2 linked regions of the Ciceribacter thiooxidans genome follow. The protein of the gene in region 1 interacts with the protein of each later gene in a pairwise test. Links are inferred from orthologs where the notes say so. Each region holds a gene or a part of one and is shown on either strand. Other genes may lie near its edges. The genes, in order: H4I97_RS13055 and grpE.

Region 1 (3,249 bases):
CACAATGCCTTTTCTTCCAGCACTTCGGCAAGCCCGCCGACGGCGGCTGCGGCGATCTGTTCCGCATCCGGTGCGGCAAAGGCGGAAACGCCCGGAAGCCGCCGGCCGAAGAAATCCTTCGCGCCGCTGATCAGCTCCAGCCTGGCGTCCTTGCCGTAGCGGCGCTTGATGTCCTCGCGCATCCCGCCGAGACGATCGACGAGCCCGAGTTCCAGCCCGCGGCGGCCCGTCCAGAAGAGCCCGGAGAAAACGCCCGGTTCGTCCGCAAGTCGGCTTTCGCGGCGCGCCTTCACCATCTCGATGAAGATGGTGTGGATCTCCACCTGCAGGCTCTTCAGGTATTCGATGTCGCTTTCCTTCTCCGGCTGGAAAGGATCGAGGATCACCTTGTTCTCGCCGGCGGTGTAGACGCGGCGCTCGACGCCGATCTTCTTCAGAAGTTCAGGAAAGCCGAAACCGCCGGAGACGACGCCGATCGAGCCGACGATCGAGGACGGGTCGGCGACGATCTCGTCACCGGCCAGCGCGATCATGTAGCCGCCCGAGGCCGCGACGTCCTCGACATAGACGAGCACCGTCTTGCCCTTTTCCTCGGCCAAAGCGCGGATGCGCTCGAAGATCATCCGCGACTGGACCGGCGAGCCGCCTGGCGAATTCACGGATATGGCGACGGCCGGCGCATCCTTCCTGGAAAACGCCTTTTCGAGCATCGGTGCCACGCTTGCGAGATTGAGCGCCGGCTTGAACCTGGAGCCGCCTGCGGCGATCGTCCCGTGCAGGCGAACGACCGGGATCATCGTTCCCTTCTTGCGGAACCGTTTCGGCAACAGGCGATCGAGAAATTTCGGCATCAGGCGGCCCTTCATTTACGCTTACACGTCGTCAGGCCGTCCATGTAAGTCTTCCGGTGAAAAACAACAATGGCCCGGCCCCCACTCCCCTTGTCAGTCCTCACCTGGCTCTCTAGGTTCCTGCAAATTAGTTTCAATCAAAGAATTGATGCATCGCAAGAAGGAAGCGGGATGACTGACACGGCAGCGCGACCGACGCAGTCGCCCGGATGGCGCAGTGAGCTCGGCGAACCCGCGCTCGCGGAGATCCGCGGCTCGATCGAGGTTCGCAGCAGCCGGCCGTTCTGGCGGCGGGCCCTGGCTTTCCTCGGTCCCGGATATCTGGTCGCGGTCGGCTACATGGATCCCGGCAACTGGGCGACGTCGCTTTCCGGCGGCGCCCGCTACGGCTATACGCTGCTGTTCGTCGTCCTTCTCTCCAGCGTCATGGCGATGTTCCTGCAATCGCTTGCCGCACGGCTTGCCATCGCCACCGACCGCGATCTGGCGCGCGCCTGCCGCGATTCCTATCCCCCACTGGTTGCCTACGGGCTGTGGATCCTCGCCGAGATCGCGATCATCGCGACGGACCTCGCCGAGGTGATCGGCACCGCCATCGGCCTGAAACTCATCTTCGGCATGCCGATCGAGATCGGCGTCATCGTCACGGCGAGCGACGTCTTCCTGGTCCTTTTGCTGCAACGGCTCGGTTTCCGATGGATCGAGGCGTTCGTGATCACGCTCACCGCCGTTATCGGCGCGAGCTTCGCGATCCAGCTTTGGCTCGCCGGGCCGGATGTCAGTGCCGTCACCCGCGGCTTCCTGCCGTCGTCGCAGATCATCGTCGATCCGCAGATGCTCTATATCGCCATCGGCATTCTCGGTGCGACCGTCATGCCGCACAATCTCTATCTCCACTCGGGGATCGTGCAGACGCGCAGATACGATTCGAGCCCGAAAGGCCGGCGCGAGGCGCTCTCCTTCGCCACCATCGATTCCACGCTGGCTTTGATCTTCGCATTGCTCGTCAATGCGGCGATCCTCATCCTCTCCGCGGCGGCCTTCCACACCTCCGGCAATTTCGGGATCGCCGAACTCGGCGACGCACATGCGCTGCTCGCCCCGCTCCTCGGCTCGACCGTGGCGCCCCTCCTGTTCGGCATCGCGCTTCTGTGCAGCGGCCTCAACTCGACAGCGACGGCGACGCTCGCCGGCCAGATCGTCATGGAGGGGTTCGTGCGGATGCGGCTGAAGCCGTGGGTTCGCCGGCTCGCCACGCGGGCGCTGGCAATCGTGCCGGCGGCATTCGTCGCCGTCTGGTACGGCGAGCGCGGCACCGGCGAGCTGCTGATCCTGAGCCAGGTCATACTCAGTCTGCAACTGCCGTTCGCCGTCTTCCCGCTGGTGCTGATCACGGCCAACCGGCGCAAGATGGGCGAACTCGTAGCACCCCGCTGGCTGACCATGGTCGCATTGGCGATGGCGTTCCTCATCACCGTGCTGAACCTTAAGCTCGCCTCCGACTTCCTCATCGGGTGACGACCGGCCCTAGCCCTTGCGCGGATAGGCCCTGCGGCCGTTGTTCAGGTCGTCGACGCCGGCCGAGAAGGCGTGGCTCTCGGGATCGTCGTGCATCAGGAGGGGCGAACGGAACGCAAGGCGTGCCCGCGATCCCTTGATTGCCGTTACCAGAATGCGCACCGCATTCTCGCCGCCGCGCGGATAGACCGGCGTGATCTCGACGCCGCCGAAGCGGCGGCCACAGGCGTCGATGATCTCCGCCACCGACTCCGGGCGGGCGATCAGCGACAGCTGCCCGCCGGGCACCATGATCGCGCCGGCGGTGCGAATCCAGGCTTCGAAGAGCCCTCCGGTCATCGCATGGGCTTCCGCCCTCAGGCTGTCTGGCGTGCGGCGGTCGCGCCCGTCATTGAAGGGTGGGTTCATGATCACATGGTGGAAACTGTCGTCGGCAAGGCCTGCCGCGACTCTCGCTCTTCCCGTCAGCGTGACATCGGCCTCGACGAGGTCGACGCGCGGGGCGATTGCGGCATTTTCCGGCAACGCCAGGCTCTTTGCGGCATAGGCGAGCATTTCCGCCGAACGTTCGACGAGCGTGACTTCAGCTTCCGCAAGCCGGGCAGCGACCGCAAGCCCCGCCGCGCCGGCGCCGGCACCGAGGTCTGCAAGCCGGAACGGACCGGCATGGTCGACGAGTGCGGCAAGCAGCATCGCGTCCATACCCGCACGGTGGCCACGGCCCTTCGGCTGCACGAGATAAAAGCGGCCGCGATGGAAGGCGTCGACCGTCTCGGCGACCCCTGTGGCAACCGTCATCGGGTCAATCCTTCTGGTTGCGCAACTCGTCTGCGAGGCCGGCGTCCACCAGGATCTTGCGCGCCTCGTCCGCCCGGCCGTC
Region 2 (3,108 bases), 510 kb from region 1 along the record:
CCGTTCGCGTGAGATTTTCCGGCGCATCGTCGAAAGCTATCTCGAATCGGGAGAACCGCTCGGTTCGCGCAACCTGTCGCGTCTCCTACCTATGTCTCTGTCTCCCGCTTCCGTGCGCAACGTCATGAGCGATCTCGAGGATCTCGGGCTCATATACGCGCCGCATATCAGCGCCGGCCGGATGCCGACACAACAAGGCCTGCGTTTCTTCGTCGACGCATTCATGCAGGTCGGCAATCTGTCGGAGAGTGAACGCAAGAGCATTGAACGGCAGATCCGCCCGCAGGATGCGGATCAGCCGCTGGAAAACTTGCTGACCGACGCGAGTCGCATGCTTTCGGGCTTGTCCCGCGGGGCGGGACTGGTGATCGCCGCCAAGAGTGACCAGATCCTGAGGCACGTCGAATTCATCCGGCTGGAGCCCACGAAGGCGCTGGCGGTGCTGGTCGGCGAACACAATCAGGTCGAAAATCGCATCATTGATCTGCCGGCCGGCGTGACGGCATCGCAACTGACCGAAGCAGCCAACTTCATCAATGCCAATCTTGCCGGTCAGACGCTCCCCGAACTGCGAGGCCAGCTCGTCACGTTGAAGGAACAGGTCGCCGGTGAGCTCGATGCACTTTCCCAGGACCTGGTCGAGCGTGGTCTTGCGGTTTGGTCCGGTGGGGCGGAGGCCGAAAAGCCGACACGGCTTATCGTCCGCGGCCGGGCCAATTTGCTCGAAGGGGTCGCGGGCGCCGAGGATATCGACCGGCTGCGTCTCCTTTTCGATGATCTGGAACGCAAGGAAAGTCTGATCGAAATCCTTAATCTCGCGGAGAGCGGCCCCGGCGTCCGGATATTCATCGGCTCGGAAAACAAGCTTTTCTCGCTGTCCGGCTCCTCGCTGATCGTGGCGCCTTACCGCGACAGCGACGAGCGGATCGTCGGCGCCGTCGGCGTCATTGGCCCGACGCGCCTCAACTACTCCCGCATCGTTCCCATGGTCGACTACACCGCGCAGCTGATGGCACGGCTCTCGCGCTCCAATCGTTAGGCTCGCTTATGAGACAATCACGGTTCGGTGGCGATATCGCACCGGAGCCTTGATTTTTCGACCTCAAACCCTGATATCGGGCACGAATTCCAAACGACATTCAATCGGAGAACGTCATGACCGACGAAACCAAGAAAAACGGACCTGACGCCACCGTCGCTGAAAGCCAGATCGACGAGCAGCGGAACGGGGAAGCCGAAGCAACGAAGGCGGAAGTCGATCCTCTCGAGACACTGAAGGCAGAGAATGCAGAATTGCGTGATCGCTTCCTGCGTCTTGCGGCCGAGATGGACAACTTGCGTCGCCGCACCGAGCGTGACGTGAAGGATGCCAAGTCCTATGCGGTGACGGGTTTCGCCCGGGACATGCTGGCGGTTTCGGACAACCTGCGCAGGGCTCTGGAGGCCGTCTCGGAGGAAGCACGCGCGTCCGCCGACGCCGGCCTGGCTGCGCTCATCGAAGGTGTGGAGATGACGGAACGCGGCATGCTCTCGACGCTCGAACGGCACGGTGTCCGCAAGATCGAGCCGCAGGGCCAGAAGTTCGATCCGAACTTCCACCAGGCCATGTTTGAAATTCCCAACGCCGAGGTTCCGAACAACACGGTGGTACAGGTGGTGCAGGCGGGCTTTACGATCGGCGATCGCGTTCTTCGCCCGGCCATGGTCGGCGTTGCGAAGGGTGGGCAGAAGACGGAAGCCCAGCCGGAGGCCAATGCCGCATCGGCTGGCGAAAAGGACGCCTGATTCTTCTTCTATCTTTGCCGAAAAGATGGGCGTCAGCGGAAGCGCGGCGCCCTTTTTTGTGGGTGGACGTCAGGCTGCGTTCGCCTGTTCCTCGTTCAGGAAAGCGTAAATTGCAGAGGCGGATTCGGTCGCGCGGAGCTTAGCGACCAGGTCCTGGTCGCGCAGGACGCGCGCGATCCTCGAGAGCGCCTTCAAATGGTCCGCACCTGCGCCTTCCGGGGCCAGCAACAGGAACACGAGGTCGACAGGCTGGTCATCAAGCGCTTCGAAGTCGACAGGCGTCTCCAGCCGCGCGAAAACGCCGGTGATGTTCTTGATGCTGTTCAGCTTTCCATGCGGGATCGCGATGCCGTTACCGACACCGGTGGAGCCGAGGCGTTCCCGCTGCAGGATGACGTCGAAGATTTCCCGTTCGGGGATGTTCGTGAGTTTTGAGGCTTTCGCGGCGAGCTCCTGAAGCAGCTGCTTCTTTGAGTTTACCCTCAGGGCGGGAACGACTGCGTCTTGTTGCAGCAAATCTGCCAAGGCCATTTCAAAATCCTTCATGCCGCCGAATCAAAGGGGAAGGAAACGGCGTGGACCGCCGTTTCCGGTTTGGCTCAGCCTTTGATGTTGGCGGAGTCGATCCATCCGATATTACCGTCGTTGCGACGGTAGACGATGTTGATCTGGTCGCTGCCGGGGTTGCGGAACAAGAGTACAGGTTCGTCCGTCATGTCGAGGGCCATGACTGCACTCGCAACCGACATGGTCCGCAGTTGCTTTGTGCTTTCCGCCACGATCGTGGGTGCGTAATCCTCGGGAAGCTCCTCATGCTCGTCGGATACGGCATCCATCACGGTATAGGCGACCTCGACGGGCGTGCCGGCACCGTTGTTCGGATGGCGATCCTTGAGCTTCCGCTTGTATCGGCGCAGCCGCTTGTCAATGCGGTCGGTGGCAATGTCGAAGGAAATCAGCGGGTCATTTGCGGAGCCGGTGGCGTGCAGGTTGACGCCGGAGTCGAGGTGGAGCAGGCAGTCGGCGACGAAAGGTGCGGCTGCGGCCGCCGATTTCGTTACCGTGATCTGGCCGGAATACCCGCCGTCGAAATATTTGGTTACCGTCTCCGTGATCCGTTCTTCAATCCGTTGCCGGAAGGCTTCACCGATTTCCATATGTTTGCCGGATACGCGCACACTCATGGAGTTTCCCTTCTTATTGTGATTTGCGGGTATCAGTTTACGTCAACCGCCGTCTGCATCCAAGCTCTTCACACAGCAATGTCGCCCGCTCGGGCTGTCGCTGGACGGAGGTTGGGGATAACTCGGGGTCGTCTCCTTT

What was found.
Region 2: the proteins of H4I97_RS13055 (region 1) and grpE interact in binary tests that used the Escherichia coli proteins (3 or more experiments, as listed by UniProt). The link is inferred for Ciceribacter thiooxidans from one-to-one orthologs.

The regions. Positions count from the first base shown.
Region 1 is NZ_CP059896.1:2,666,721-2,669,969, forward strand. What follows is about bases 264-3,195. They hold H4I97_RS13055 (Nramp family divalent metal transporter), read left to right. Parts: upstream 264-1,022; coding sequence 1,023-2,369; downstream 2,370-3,195. Other genes in these bases: H4I97_RS13050 (S49 family peptidase), read right to left, coding at 264-851; H4I97_RS13060 (tRNA1(Val) (adenine(37)-N6)-methyltransferase), read right to left, coding at 2,379-3,167; H4I97_RS13065 (putative signal transducing protein), read right to left, coding at 3,172-3,195. Also shown: more of H4I97_RS13050, read right to left, coding at 1-263; more of H4I97_RS13065, read right to left, coding at 3,196-3,249. UniProt on the Escherichia coli protein: H(+)-stimulated, divalent metal cation uptake system. Involved in manganese and iron uptake. Can also transport cadmium, cobalt, zinc and to a lesser extent nickel and copper. Involved in response to reactive oxygen.
Region 2 is NZ_CP059896.1:3,173,254-3,176,361, reverse strand. Bases 180-2,970 are described here. They hold grpE (nucleotide exchange factor GrpE), read left to right. Parts: upstream 180-1,155; coding sequence 1,156-1,785; downstream 1,786-2,970. Other genes in these bases: hpf (ribosome hibernation-promoting factor, HPF/YfiA family), read right to left, coding at 2,385-2,969; ptsN (PTS IIA-like nitrogen regulatory protein PtsN), read right to left, coding at 1,855-2,316; hrcA (heat-inducible transcriptional repressor HrcA), read left to right, coding at 180-1,039. Outside these bases: more of hrcA, read left to right, coding at 1-179. UniProt on the Escherichia coli protein: Participates actively in the response to hyperosmotic and heat shock by preventing the aggregation of stress-denatured proteins, in association with DnaK and GrpE. It is the nucleotide exchange factor for DnaK and may function as a thermosensor.